DNA from 2 places in the Arthrobacter sp. PAMC25284 genome. Region 2 is predicted to be linked to the other one. Evidence: riboswitches for the same ligand, from Rfam matches in the RefSeq annotation. Region 2 holds a riboswitch; the other holds the start of a gene.

Region 1 (7,089 bases), 1.5 Mb from region 2:
CGACTGGCCGCCACCATCCTGGCCGTCGTCTCGGTGCTCAACAGCTACGTGGAATGGCGCAGTGCGGACATCTCCTCAGTGCAGGGCCCGCGACGCCCGCCGCAAACAACTGCTGAAAAATGTCTCGCTGACCGGTGGCGTGCTGCTGGCCTCTGTCGACACAGCCGGACGCCCCAGCCTGGCCTGGCGGGCTGAGCACTTTGCCGCCGACGCCAAAAAGAGCGCGGGACACCTCGCGGCGGATGCCAAAAAGACCACCGCCAAGCGGCTGAACAAGGCCGACAAGGCAGTCCGCAAGGCCGTCGACCACGCGACCGGAGCCTAAAGCAGCAATGACCGGCCCCACCTCGACAGCAGCACCCGTTCCCGTCCCGTCCACCGGAGGCGCCCAGTGGCGGGCACCATTCGCGGAACGGCCCGTCGACGCCACCGTCACCGTGCCGGGGTCCAAATCCCTGACCAACCGATATCTGGTATTGGCGGCCCTCGCCGACGGTCCGTCCCGGCTGCGCGCTCCGTTGCACTCCCGCGACTCGGCCCTCATGATCGAGGCACTGCGCCAGTTGGGGGCCGCCATCACTGAGGTCCCGGGCGACGGCGCCTTCGGACCCGATCTGGAAATCAGCCCGATCAGCCTGGACGCGCCGGCCGCCGGCACCGGCATCGACTGCGGCCTGGCCGGGACCGTCATGCGCTTCGTCCCGCCGGTAGCCGCTCTGCGCCACGGAACCACCCTGTTCGACGGCGACCCCCACGCCCGGAAGCGCCCGATGGGCACCATCATCGAGGCCCTCGCCGGGCTGGGTGTCGGGGTCACGGCACCGGACGGAGGTCCGGCCGCCGCGCTGCCGTTCACGGTCCACGGAACGGGTGAAGTGCGCGGCGGACACCTCATCATTGATGCCAGTGCCTCCTCACAGTTCGTCTCCGCGCTGCTCCTCGCAGGCGCCCGCTTCACCGATGGACTGCATCTGGAACATACCGGCCCTCCGGTCCCCAGCCTGGACCACATCAACATGACGGTCGCCGTGCTGCGCGGCGCCGGTGTGTCCGTAGACGACTCCCGCCCGGACCATTGGATCGTGGCACCCGGCAGCATCAGGGCCTTTGACCACCGGATCGAGCAGGATCTCTCGAACGCCGGCCCGTTCCTGGCGGCCGCGCTGGCAACCCGCGGCACCGTGCGCATCCCGGACTGGCCGGCCGAGACCACTCAGGTCGGCGACCTCTGGCGCAGCATCCTGACCACCATGGGGGCCACGGTGACCCTGCAGGACGGCATCCTGACGGTGACCGGCGGTCCGGAGATCCGGGGCGCGGATTTCGATGAAACCAGCGAACTCGCGCCGACTGTCGCGGCCCTCTGCGCCCTGGCCACCGGGCCATCGCGCCTGGGCGGGATCGCGCACCTCCGCGGCCACGAAACGGACCGGCTCGCGGCCCTGGTGGCGGAGATCAACCGCCTCGGCGGCGACGCGGAAGAAACCTCCGACGGCCTCATCATCCGTCCCGCCGCCCTCCACGGCGGCGTTGTGCACAGCTACGCGGACCACCGGATGGCCACCGCAGGCGCCATCCTGGGCCTCGCGGTACCCGGCGTCGAGGTCGAGGACATCGGGACCACGGCCAAGACCATGCCGGACTTTCCACAGATGTGGTCCGCCATGCTGGAACAGGGATCCGCCGGAGACCGCACCGGGTCCGCCGGAGCCTCCACGGACTCCCCCGCGGCCGGGAAGGACAACACCCATGGCGCGCAGCACTGACTCGTGGGACGAGTCCGACGTCCGGATCCGGCCGAATAAGAAGGGCACGCGCCCGCGCACAAAGGACCGGCCCAGCTACGACGACGCCCAGACCGGGCGCATCATCACCGTGGACCGGGGCCGGTACACCGCAGTGGTGGGCGAAGGCACCGCTGACGAACGCAAGATCATCGCTGCCCGGGCCCGGGAACTGCGCCGCAATCCCGTCGTCGCCGGCGATTTTGTCTCGCTGGTCGGGGATGTGAGCGGCGAACCGGACACCCTTGCCCGGCTCGTGAAGATCCAGGACCGCAAGACGCTCCTGCGGCGCAGCGCGGACGACACCGATCCGATCGAACGCGCCGTGGTCGCCAACGCGGACACCCTGGTGATCGTGGTCGCCGCCGCCAACCCGGAGCCACGCACCGGCTTTATCGACCGCGCCCTGGTAGCCGCCTACGACGCCGGCATTTCGCCGCTGCTGCTGGTGACCAAGGCCGACGTCAAGGATCCTGCGGAGCTGTTGTCCAATTACCAGCACCTCGATTTTCCGGTCATCATCAGCCGGACCGCGGACTCGGCTGCGTCCGGGATCGATGCCCGCTCGGACGACGGGCTCTCCGCCCGGCTGGACCGCGACGCAGTGTCCCAGTTGCGCGGCCACCTCGACGGCAAGGTCACCGTGATGCTCGGCCATTCCGGCGTCGGGAAGTCCACCATGGTGAACGCCCTGACCGGCGCCGAACGCGCCACCGGCGGCGTCAACGCCGTTACCGGGCGCGGCCGGCACACCTCCTCGTCGGCCCTGGCACTTAAAGTCAACGACGCACCGGCCGGCAGCTGGATCATCGACACCCCCGGCATCCGGTCCTTTGGCCTGGCGCATGTGGACCCGGACCGGATCCTTCGCTCCTTCCCGGACCTTGAGCCGGGGACGGATGACTGCGAGCGGGGCTGCAAACACAATTCCGACGCCGTCAACTGCGGTGTGGACGCCTGGGTGGCTGCCGGACAGGCAGGCCCCTCGGGACCGGCCCGGCTCGCTTCCCTGCGCCGCCTGTTGGGCACCGATCCGCGGATGGAAGCACAGGACGCCAAGGAACTCGGCATCGTCTCCTAGGCAGGCCGGCAGTCCGGCGGCCGGTCGTTCCGCGCCACCAAGCCCGGCCTGCCGCAGACGGGCCTGCTTTGGCGGTAGTTTAGAACCATGAGTCAACCCGCTTCGAGCTACAACGATGACCTGCGACTTGCCCACGTGCTGGCAGATTCCGTCGACGACCAGACGATGAGCCGTTTCAAGGCCCTCGACCTGCGGATCGAAACGAAGCCCGACCTCACCCCGGTCACGGACGCCGACAAGTCTGCGGAGGAAGCCATCCGCGGGCAGCTGTCCCGGTCCCGCCCGCGCGACGCCGTCCTCGGCGAAGAGTTCGGCAGTTCCGGCCACGGTTCCCGCCGCTGGATCATCGACCCGATCGACGGCACCAAGAACTTTGTCCGCGGCGTCCCGGTCTGGGCGACCCTGATCGCCCTCGTTGATGAGGGCGAACCGGTGGTCGGCGTCGTCAGCGCCCCGGCCCTGGGGAAACGCTGGTGGGCCGCGAAGGGCTCCGGCGCCTACACCGGCCGTTCACTGGCCGCCGCGACCCGGCTGAAAGTCTCCAACATCTCAGAGCTCTCCGACGCGTCGCTGTCGTATTCCAGCCTGTCGGGCTGGAAGGAGCGCGGCAACCTGGATGAGTTCATCGGCCTGACCGAGGAGGTCTGGCGGACCCGCGCCTACGGCGATTTCTGGTCTTACTGCCTGGTCGCCGAAGGCGCTGTGGACATTGCCTGCGAACCTGAGCTCAACCTCTACGACATGGCCGCCCTGGTCCCGATCGTGACCGAGGCCGGCGGCCGGTTCACGTCCCTGGAGGGTGTAGACGGCCCGTTCGGCGGCAACGCCCTCGCGACCAACTCGATCCTCCACTCGGAGGTCCTCAAGCGCCTCAATCCGGGCCTGGACGACCTGGACGACCTGCTCTAGCAAGACCTCCGGAATGCCGCCAAAACCGAAGAAACGGCGCCTGACTCCCCCGCACCGGGGAGTCAGGCGCCGTTTCTTCGATTTGCAGACCGATTGACCGCACCGCGTAATAAACCGCTTCACATTGAATGCGGCTGTTTTCCTCCGCCGCGGGGATGCCTTACGCTCGAATCAGGTCACGAGTGCCAGCGCTAAACCCCGGTTTGCTGGCCGGCAACCCTCCATTCGCGGTGGGGTGCCCCGGGTGACGACCTGGCCGGTCCGGAGCGGACCTGGCAAGCGCGGATCCCCGGTGTGAGGGGTCCTTTTTTGAGCGAGGTCCCATGACAACTGCCACTTTTCCCGTCACCATCCCCGGCCTGTCCGACGCACGATTCGCCGCCGGACGCCACCCGCTCGCCGCCGTCACCGGGGCGGAGATCCGGACCCCGCTGATCCACGGTGGCCACGTCCGGTACGCCAATCTGGACTACGGCGCCTCGGCCCCGGCGCTTTCCGTGGTCTCCGCCTACCTGAACGAGATCCTGCCGTACTACGCCAGTGTCCACCGCGGCGCCGGGTACGCCTCCCAGATCAGCACCTCGGTCTACGAAAACGCCCGCACCATTGTCCGGGACTTCGTCGGCGGCCGGGCTGACGACTCGGTGATCTTCACCCGCAACACCACCGACTCCCTGAACCTGCTGGCCGGCTGCCTGCCGCTGAAGGATGGCCAGCACAGCGGCGACGTGCTCTACCTCGATATCGAGCACCACGCCAACCTGCTGCCGTGGCAGGGTGTGCCGCACCGCAGCATTGTGGCGGCGCCGACCCTCGCGGGCACTCTGAACCGGCTGCGCGCCGAACTCGCCCTGGGCAATGTCGCCCTGCTGGCCGTGACCGGAGCCTCCAACGTCACCGGCGAGATCCTGCCGATCGACACCCTGGCCGCGTTGGCCCACGAGTACGGCGCCCGAATCGTCGTCGACGCAGCCCAACTGGCCGCGCACCGCCGGATCAACATCAGCGCGGACGACGTCGACTACGTCGCCTTCTCCGGGCACAAACTGTATGCGCCCTTCGGCGCCGGAGTGCTGGTGGGGCGGCCGGACTGGCTCGACGCCGGAACCCCGCACCTGGCCGGCGGCGGCGCCGTCCGCGACGCACGACTCGACTCCGTCACGTGGACCACCGGCCCGGCACGGCACGAAGGCGGCTCCCCGAACGTCCTCGGCGCAGCGACGCTGGCCCGGGCCACCCAAGTCATCGCCGCCCTGGACGAAAAGGACTGGCAGGCCCACGAAGACGCCATCCGCTCCTACCTCGTCGACGGGCTCCAGCGGATCGACGGCGTCACCGTACACCGGATCTTCGCGGACACCGCTGCAGCGGACCGCCCGGCGGAAGACGCCGGGCCCGGCAGCATCGGCGTCGTCAATTTCTCCCTCAAAGGCTACGACGCCGGCCTGGTCGCCGCCTACCTGGCCGCCGAGCACGGCATCGGCCTGCGCGACGGCCGCTTCTGCGCCCACCCGCTGCTCAAGCGCCTCGGCTTGCCCGCCGGCTCCCTGCGCGCCAGTTTCGGCCTCGGCTCACGGCTCGAGGACGCACAGCGGCTGCTCGCCGGCATCGAAGAGCTTTTGCGAACGGGGCCCGGCTGGGACTACGTCGTCGACGCGGGCCGCTGGGTGCCCGCCAACGACACCCGCATCTACCCGCACTGGGCGCCCAACACCCCAGGTACGGCGGGCGCGGCACCCTGCACCGGTGACTAGGCGCGGGTGCCGGGCGCTCCGGACCAGTCCCCTGCATCCGGGCCCCGACGGCGGGACGGGGTAAACGAGCTGCCGTATTCGTACGGTAAATTCGAAAGGTATCCGAAACAGTCAGGACCTTCCGAAGGAGATCGCACGTGGCACGCGGCGGCCCCAAGCTCTACCAGGAGCGACGCCGGGAGCTCGGCCAGAGCTTCCAGGACGGCGGAGAACACTATGACCGCGTCCGGCCGGGCTATCCCGCAGAGTCTGCGCACTGGCTGATTCCGGCCAAGGCGGCTGACGCCGCCGACGTCGGCGCGGGAACCGGAAAATTCACCGCCCTGCTCGTGGCAAGCGGACTCCGCACGGTCGCCGTCGATCCGTCCCCGGACATGCTGGACCAGCTCCGCCGGGCCCTGCCCGGGGTGAGCGCCGTCGAGGGATCCGCGGAGCACACGGGGCTCGACTCCACAGCATTTGACCTCGTCACGGTGGCCCAGGCCTGGCACTGGTGCGACCCGCAGCAGGCCAGCGCCGAGATCGCCCGGATCTTACGGCCGCACGGCGTGCTCGGGCTGATCTGGAACCAGCTGGACACCTCCGTGCCCTGGGTGCACCGGCTCTCCCGCATCATGCACGCCGGCGACGTCCACAAGCCACACTTCAAACCCGCCGTGGGCCCGGAGTTCACCGCGTTGGAGAGCCGTCTGAGCCGCTGGGAAGATCCGGTAACTCCGGAGGACATCAAGGAGCTCACCAAGTCCCGGAGCTACTATCTGGCAGCAACAGAGGCCACCCGGGCCAAGGTGATGGGCAATCTTGACTGGTATCTGCACGAGCACCTCGGCCATCCGCGGGGCGCGGGCCTCCGGCTTCCTTACCTGACGCAGACCTGGCGGGCCATCAAAGCCTGATTCGCGGACGGATTGCGCGGCTCCGTCATCCGCCCTAGTCTTTCGGTATCCCTCATTACCTCTTGTAGGTGCGTGAAACTTTTCCGCCAGGCGCTGTTCCGTGCCGTCCGACCGCGCGCCGCCGCAGCCGCGCTGATTCCCAGGAGTTCCACCGTGCTGGACAGCTCAGGACACGGCATAAAACCCGTGGGGCCGGACGCCGACCGGCGGCGCCCGGCCCGCACCGCACTGATCGGGCTCCTGGGACCTGCCTTCGTGGCCTCAATCGCCTACGTGGACCCCGGCAACGTCGCCGCCAACCTCACCGCCGGCGCCCAGTACGGCTACCTTCTGGTCTGGGTGCTCGTGGTGGCCAACGTGATGGCCGTGCTGATCCAGTACCAGTCCGCCAAACTGGGGATCGTGACCGGCAGGAGCCTGCCGGAGCTCCTCGGGGATCGCCTCGGAACGTTCTGGCGGCGGGCCTTCTGGGTGCAGGCCGAAATCGTGGCTGCAGCCACCGACCTCGCCGAAGTTGTGGGCGGCGCGATCGCGCTGTATCTGCTCTTTGGACTGCCCCTTCCCCTTGGCGCGGTGATCGTTGGCATTGTGTCCATGATCCTGCTCGCGGTGCAGCGTAAGAACCGGCAACGGCCTTTCGAATTCGTCATTATGTTCCTGCTCGG
Region 2 (7,089 bases):
TGTCCAGGCCCAGCCGGTCAGCCAAAACGGCCCCCTCGGCCGCCGCGGCCAGGCTGATGAAGAGCATGAGGTTGTTGCAGATCTTTGCGGCCTGGCCGGATGTTGCACCGCCGGTCGGGAAGATGTTGGCGGACATCGGCGTGATGTAAACGCTCGCATCGGCGACGGCTCCGGCCTCTCCGCCGACCATAAAGGTCAGGGTTCCGGCTTTCGCTCCGCTCATTCCGCCGGAGACGGGGGCATCAACAAAGCGGAAGCCTGCCTCCGCAGCGGCGTCGTGCAGGGCCTGGGCGGAGGCGATGTCTATCGTCGAGGAGTCGATGAGCAACGTGCTGGTGACGGCGTGGGCGAGTACGCCGTCCGGGCCGAGGTACACGGCGCGGGCGTGCTCACCCTTGGGCAGCATGGTGAAGACAGCATCCGCCCCCGCGACTGCCTCGGCGATACCGGCCGCGGGCTTGACACCCGCAGTTTCGGCGGCGGCAACGGCCTCGGGATTGAGGTCGAACCCACGCACTTCGTGGCCGGCGGCTACCAGGTGTCCTGCCATGGACCCGCCCATGTTCCCCAGTCCGATCCAAGCGATTACTGCCATGACGAAAGCTCCTTTGCTCGTGGTGTGCTGTGGCCTGTGTCAACCATCACACGCTGCTAGAGTGCATTCAAGGTAAAAAACCACAGACGGCGTGTGCATGAATGCACAGATGTAGGAGCGGCACCAGATGGACCTGAAGCGGCTACCGAGCCCGGATGACCTGCTGATCCTGCTGACGGTGGCCCGGCTGGGCCGGTTCAACGCTGTCGCGGAAACTCTGGGCACGACCCACACCACCATTTCGCGGCGAATTCTGGCATTGGACAAACAACTCGGGGGCCGGACCCTCGAACGCATCCCGCACGGCTGGGAACTCACCGAACTCGGCAGCCAGGCGGTGGCCGCTGCCGAATCGATTGAGGGCACCCTTGGCCTCCTCGCCGGGCGGCTCAGCCACAGCGGCGACACGCTCTCCGGCGTCGTCCGGATCAGCACTCCCGACGGTTTTGGCGCCGAGTTCGTGGCCCCGGCCCTCGTGCGCCTGCAGCGTGCGCACCCCCTGCTCAACGTCGAACTGCTCAGCGACACCCGCAAGGTCAGCAGAAACCGGTCCGGGGTGGACCTGGAAGTGGTGGTCGGCAACCTCGAACCCGGCAACGCCCAGCCAATTTTTCTGAGCAACTATTTCCTGCGGCTGTACGCGAGCCCCTCGTACGCCAGGGATCACGGGCTTCCTGAGACCCTGGATGATGTCCGGCAGCACGGCTTCGTCTCGTACGTGGAGTCCGCGCTCAAAGTGGAGGAACTGGGCCACCGGTCCACCCAGTTGCCGGTCCCCCGGTCCAGTTTCCAGGCGACGAGCATCTTCGCCCAGGTCGAGGCTGTGCGCCGCGGTGCCGGCATCGGACTGCTGCCGAACTTTATGGTGACACGCAGGACCGGGCTCCTGCCGGTACTGCCCCATGACTTCCAGCGCCAGCTCCCCATCTGGGCGGTGGCGCGTGCCGAATCGCTGCGCTCGGCCGCCGTCCAGGCCGTGCTCGCCTCGCTCCGCAGCGAAATCCAGGACCGCGGGGAAGACCTCGGCGGTTAGGGCGCGAGACTGCGGCAGACGACAGCCGCCCCCGTCCGGATGGTCCGGGCGGGGGCGGCTGTCGTTTTGGCGCTTATTGCGCAGCGTTATGTCCTTGCTGGTGGCAGGAAACGCGGCCTTATCGCTTGGCGGCTGCGAGCAGATCGGCGGTCCCGCGGGCGTCGGCTGCGTCGACGTCGTGCAGGGAAATCCCCTTGGTCTCCTTGAGGAAGTACACCGCAACCAGGGTCACGATGCACGCCCCGAGCAGGTACAGGGCTACCGGGACGGAGGACTTGAACTGGCCCAGCAGGGATGCTGCGATGATCGGAGCCATCGAACCGGCAACGATCGAGGTCACCTGGTAGCCCAGGGAGACACCGGAGTAGCGCATACGGGTCGGGAACATCTCGGCCATGATCGAGGGCTGACCGGCGTACATGAGGGCGTGGAACATCAGGCCGATCGTAATCGCGGCAAGAATAATGAGGTCGTTCCCGGTGTCCATCATCGGGAAGGCGAAGAAGCCCCAGGTGCCGCCGAGAATCGCGCCGGCCGCGTAGACCGGTTTGCGTCCGAACGCGTCGGAGAGCCGGCCGACCAGCGGGACCGCGCAGAAGTGGATGAAGTGCGCCACGAGCAGGAGCAGCAGGATCCGTGAGGTGTCCGTCTGCACGATGACCTTGAGGTAGGTGATGGAGAACGTAACCACGAGGTAGTACAGGATGTTCTCCGCGAAGCGCAGGCCCCATGGCGGTGAAAACGCCCCGCGGGTAGCGGCGGAACACTTCGGCGACGCCGTACCCCTTCTTTTCCAGGGTCACTTCCTTCTGTGCTTCGAGGAAGATGGGGGCGTCGCTGACCTTGGTGCGGATGTAGTAGCCGACCAGAACGATGACGGCAGAGAGCCAGAAGGCAACCCGCCAGCCCCAGCCGAGGAATTCCGCGGGCGCCAGGGTGGAGGACAGGGTGAACAGGACGCCGGTGGCGAGCAGGTTGCCCAGCGGCACCGCGGACTGCGGCCAGCTGGACCAGAAGCCGCGGGACTTGCTCGGGCTGTGCTCGGCGACCAGAAGGACGGCGCCACCCCATTCGCCGCCGACAGCGAAGCCCTGGGCGAAGCGGAGGAAGACCAGCAGGGCCGGGGCCCAGTAGCCGATCTGGGCGAAGGTCGGCAGGCAGCCCATCAGGAAGGTGGAGACGCCGACGAGGATGATGCTCAACTGCAGCAGTTGTTTGCGGCCGAACTTATCGCCGAAGTGGCCGAAGACGATGCCGCCGATCGGGCGGGCCACGAAGCCGACGGCGTAGGTCAGGAACGCGGCGATGATGCCGTCCAGCTCCGTACCGGAATTGGGGAAGAAGACCTTGCCAAAGACCAGGGTGGCCGCGGAGGCGTACAGGAAGAATTCGTACCATTCAACGACGGTGCCGGCCATCGAGGCCGCTACTACCTTCTTTAGTCCGGAGGACTCCGGATCAGTCTGCGCGGGGCGCCTCGCGGCGGGATTACCAACACTCATGGGAACTCCTCTGGCGTCTTCTTCGACACCGTTTGAACCAATGGACTCGGATGCGTGTGACATGGCGCACACGGCATCATTACCCATGAGTATGTCCGGCTCCAGCCCTGGTCTCAACGGCCATTAGCGCAGGGCGCATCTGCAAATATGCACAGACCAGCCGGGGCTAGCCGAAGAAGTGGCTGCGTAACTGCCCGCTGAGCTGGCCGATTTCGGTCAGGAATCCGTCGTGTCCGATGGGCGAGTCGATCATGTGCAGGACGGCGCCACCGGGCAGCGCCTCGGCCAGTTCCAGGGACTGGGCAGGGAAGTACAGCCGGTCGGACTCCACGGCTGCGATCAGGAACTTCGCTGTGGCCGCCGCCAGGGATGCGCTAAGGGCCCCGCGCCCCCGGCATACGTCGTGGCTCATCAGCGCTTCGGTGATGGCGATGTAGCTGTTGGCGTCGAAGCGCCGGACCAGCTTGCTCCCTTGGTGGTCCAGGTAGCTCTCCACCTGGTAGCGCCCCCGCCCGGCCACCGATCCGGCTTCCAGCGGAGCTTCGGCCCCCTGGGGATTCCGGCCGAACCGTCCGTCCAGTTCGGCGGCGGAGCGGTACGTGATGTGCGCGATCCTGCGCGCCAGGGCGAGGCCGGCTTCCGGCTGCGGACCGCCGTAGTAGTTCCCGCCGCGGAAATTGGGATCCTGCCGGATCGCCAGGGTCTGGGCCTGCGCAAAGGCGATCTGCTCGGCGGTGCTGCTCGCGCCGACTGAAATCACGGCGCAGTGCCGGACCCTTTCCGGGTAGGTAACGGCCCATTCGAGGGCACGTGCCCCGCCCAACGAACCGCCCAGGACAGCGTACCAACTCCCGATCCCCAGGGCGTCAGCGAGCCTGGCCTCGGCCGCGGTGGTGTCCCGCAGGGTGACCAGCGGGAACCGGGATCCCCAGGGCTGTCCGTCCGGCGCCGGCGTCGAGGGCCCCGTGGAGCCGTAGCAGCCGCCCAGGATGTTGATGGAGACCACGAAGTACCGGTCCGTATCCACGGGCGCACCGGGGCCGGCGAGTTCTTCCCACCAGCCGGGCTCCTCGCTGGCGCCGCGCGTGACGTGGGTGTCCCCGGTGAGGGCGTGTTCGATCAGCACGGCGTTGGAGCCGTCGGCGTTAAGGGTGCCCCATGTTTCGTAGCCGAGGACCACGTCCGGGAGCGTCACGCCGCATTCGAGGTCCAGGGCACCGATCCGGAGGTACTGGACGGTCCCGTCCGGCGCCCCGGCCGGGGGCGCAGGGTGAACGTCCGCGACCCGGGCCGGTGCGGACGCTGCGCATGTCCCGGCGTTGCGGGACGGTGTGGTTTCGGGGACACCACTGCGGGTGATGGAAATCGTCATGTGCGGACCTCACTTAGCGCTTGCCCGCCGTCGACTGAACGGCAGGCCAGGTCCTCACCCGGGGCACCCCGCCGCTAAAGGAGGGTTGCCGGCCAGCAAGCCGGGGCTGTCACTGGCACTCATGACCTTTTATGAGTGTACGAAACAGGGCGGGGAAATGGCGAAGAATGTGACTTCCATATGACAGCCGGACCTGGCCGCAGGAATTTCCCCATCTTTGAGGGCCGGTTCGGGCGGGCCGCCCCGAAACATCGGCGGGTGCCGGCGTCGTTGGCGCAAAGATGGGGAAATCCGGCGCAGGCCGGTAGCCCTACGCGGTCTTCGCTGCCCGGAATCCGGCGTCGAGATCAGAAAGGATGTCATCAATGTGTTCCAGTCCCACGGAGAGGCGCACGAGTCCCGGGCTGACGCCGGCGATCTCCTGCTGTTCCGCGGTGAGCTGGCTGTGGGTGGTCGACGCCGGATGGATGACCAGCGAGCGCACGTCGCCGATGTTGGCAACATGGGAGTGCAGTTCGAGGGCATCGACGAAACTCTTGCCGGCCTCCGCTCCCCCGGCGATGGTGAAGCTGACCACGGCACCGGTTCCCTTCGGCCCGTACGTGCGGCCCCGCTCGTACCAGGGGCTGGACGGCAGTCCGGCGTAGGCGACGGAGTCCACGTCGTCCCTGGCTTCGAGCCATTCGGCAACACGGGTGGCGTTGGCTACGTGGCGTTCCATCCGCAGGCTCAGCGTCTCGATGCCCTGGGCAATAAGGAACGCATTAAACGGCGAGACCGCCGAGCCGAGGTCCCGGAGGAGCTGGACCCTGGCCTTGAGGATATAGGAAAGGTTGGCCCCGAGGGCGCCATCCTTGCCCAGGTCCCGGGCGTACACGATGCCGTTGTAGGTGGGGTCCGGGGTGTTGAAGCCGGGATACCGTTCCGGGTCCTTGCCGAAGTCGAAGTTGCCGGAATCCACGATCACGCCGGCGATCGCGGTGCCGTGGCCGCCGAGGTACTTCGTGGCGGAGTGGACCACAATGTCCGCTCCCCATTCGATTGGCCGGATGAGGAAGGGTGTTGACAGGGTGTTGTCGACGATCAGCGGCACCCCGGCCTCGTGGGCAACCTTCGAGATGCCCTCGAGGTCCAGCACGTCCTGGCGGGGGTTGGAGACCACCTCACCGAAGAACAGTTTGGTGTTCGGCCGGACAGCCTGGCGCCACTGCTCGAGGTTGTCCGGATCGGCCACAAACGTAACGCTGATGCCGAACTTTTTCAGGGTGTGGGCGAACAGGTTGTACGTTCCGCCGTAAAGGCTGGGACTTGCCACGATGTGGTCTCCGGCTTCGGCCACGTTCAGGATGGCGAAGGTCTCGGCCGCCTGGCCAGAGCTCAACAGCAGGGCTCCGAGGCCGCCTTCGAGGCTGGCCACGCGCTGCTCCACCGCGTCCTGGGTGGGGTTGCCGATCCGGGTATAGATGGGCGCCAGTTCCGCGAGGGCGAAGCGGTTGGCGGCGCTTTCCGCGCTCGGGAAGACAAACGAAGTTGTCTGGTAAATCGGCAAGGCCCGCGCACCGGCGGTGGCGTCCGGCTCCTGGCCGGCATGGATCTGGCGGGTTTCGAAGGACCAGGAATTGGTCATTGTTGGCTCCTGACGGAATCGGGCACGGCCGTTCCGGGCCTCGATCCGGAACGGCACGGGCGCCGCGCTTGCCCTCCGGCGGTCGCCGGACAGCCAGGTCCTCACCCGGGGCACCCCACCGCGAGTGAGGGTTGCCGGCCAGCGAGCCGGGGCTGGATGCTGGCACTCATGACCTGGCTTCAGTGTAAGTACAGTGCTGCGGCGCCAATAGCTTTGTGACGAACATGTCGCTGAGCTGGGCCTGGGCCGCTACTGAATGACATCCCACCACGGTTAGGTACGCCTAAGCTGAGAGGCCCATCACAAAGTGCCAAGATGAAGGCATGCGCATGGATCACGTTTCTTACGCCTGTGAACACGATGGCTTGGCAGCCACCACCGAACGTATTGCGTCTGCCCTCGGCGTTGAAGCCGTGAAGGGCGGAGTACACCCCCGCTTCGGGACCCGCAACATGATCATCCCGCTCGCGGGCCACAAGTACCTGGAAGTCGTTGAGGTACTGAACCACCCGGCGTCGGACAAGGCACCGTTTGGCCAGGCAGTGCGGGCACGCTCCGAAGCGGGCGGCGGCTGGATGGGCTGGTGTGTCGAGGTCGATGACCTCGCGCCCTTCGAGCAACGGCTGGGCCGTGCCGCGGTGAAGGGCAACCGCAAGTTCCCCGACGGCCGCGAGCTCGTCTGGAAGCAGATCGGCATCCTCGGCCTCATCGCCGACCCGCAGGTCCCGTACATGCTCAAATGGGACGGCGATCCGGATCTGCACCCGTCCAACGCCTATGCGAGCGAAGTCAAGATGTCCAGCCTCACCATTGCCGGCTCTGCGGAGCGCGTCACCGAATGGCTCGGCGAACCAGTGGAAAAACCCCTGGAAGACGTCGCCGTGGAATGGCTCGCCCCGCACGGTACCCCCGGAATCCTGTCCGTCACATTCGAGACGGCCTCGGGCGCCGTTACGATCT

The links. A riboswitch is a leader RNA that binds a small molecule or an ion and turns the genes downstream of it on or off. The one in region 2 is predicted to bind S-adenosylmethionine.
Region 1: another riboswitch for S-adenosylmethionine. It lies ahead of KY499_RS17240 (aminotransferase class V-fold PLP-dependent enzyme); the one in region 2 lies ahead of KY499_RS06235 (homoserine O-acetyltransferase).

Annotation. Positions count from the first base shown of each region.
Region 1 is NZ_CP080382.1:3,724,543-3,731,631, reverse strand. It holds partial or broken gene KY499_RS17260 (DoxX family protein) at 1-325, shown strand, start outside; gene aroA (3-phosphoshikimate 1-carboxyvinyltransferase) at 333-1,766, shown strand; gene KY499_RS17250 (ribosome small subunit-dependent GTPase A) at 1,750-2,865, shown strand; gene hisN (histidinol-phosphatase) at 2,953-3,774, shown strand; SAM riboswitch class IV at 3,949-4,062, shown strand; gene KY499_RS17240 (aminotransferase class V-fold PLP-dependent enzyme) at 4,098-5,528, shown strand; gene KY499_RS17235 (class I SAM-dependent methyltransferase) at 5,666-6,424, shown strand; partial or broken gene KY499_RS17230 (Nramp family divalent metal transporter) at 6,602-7,089, shown strand, end outside.
Region 2 is NZ_CP080382.1:1,315,305-1,322,393, forward strand. It holds gene mmsB (3-hydroxyisobutyrate dehydrogenase) at 1-595, opposite strand, end outside; gene KY499_RS06225 (LysR family transcriptional regulator) at 723-1,628, shown strand; partial or broken gene KY499_RS06230 (MFS transporter) at 1,747-3,130, opposite strand; gene KY499_RS06235 (homoserine O-acetyltransferase) at 3,297-4,502, opposite strand; SAM riboswitch class IV at 4,514-4,629, opposite strand; gene KY499_RS06240 (bifunctional o-acetylhomoserine/o-acetylserine sulfhydrylase) at 4,813-6,129, opposite strand; SAM riboswitch class IV at 6,189-6,303, opposite strand; gene KY499_RS06245 (VOC family protein) at 6,453-7,089, shown strand, end outside.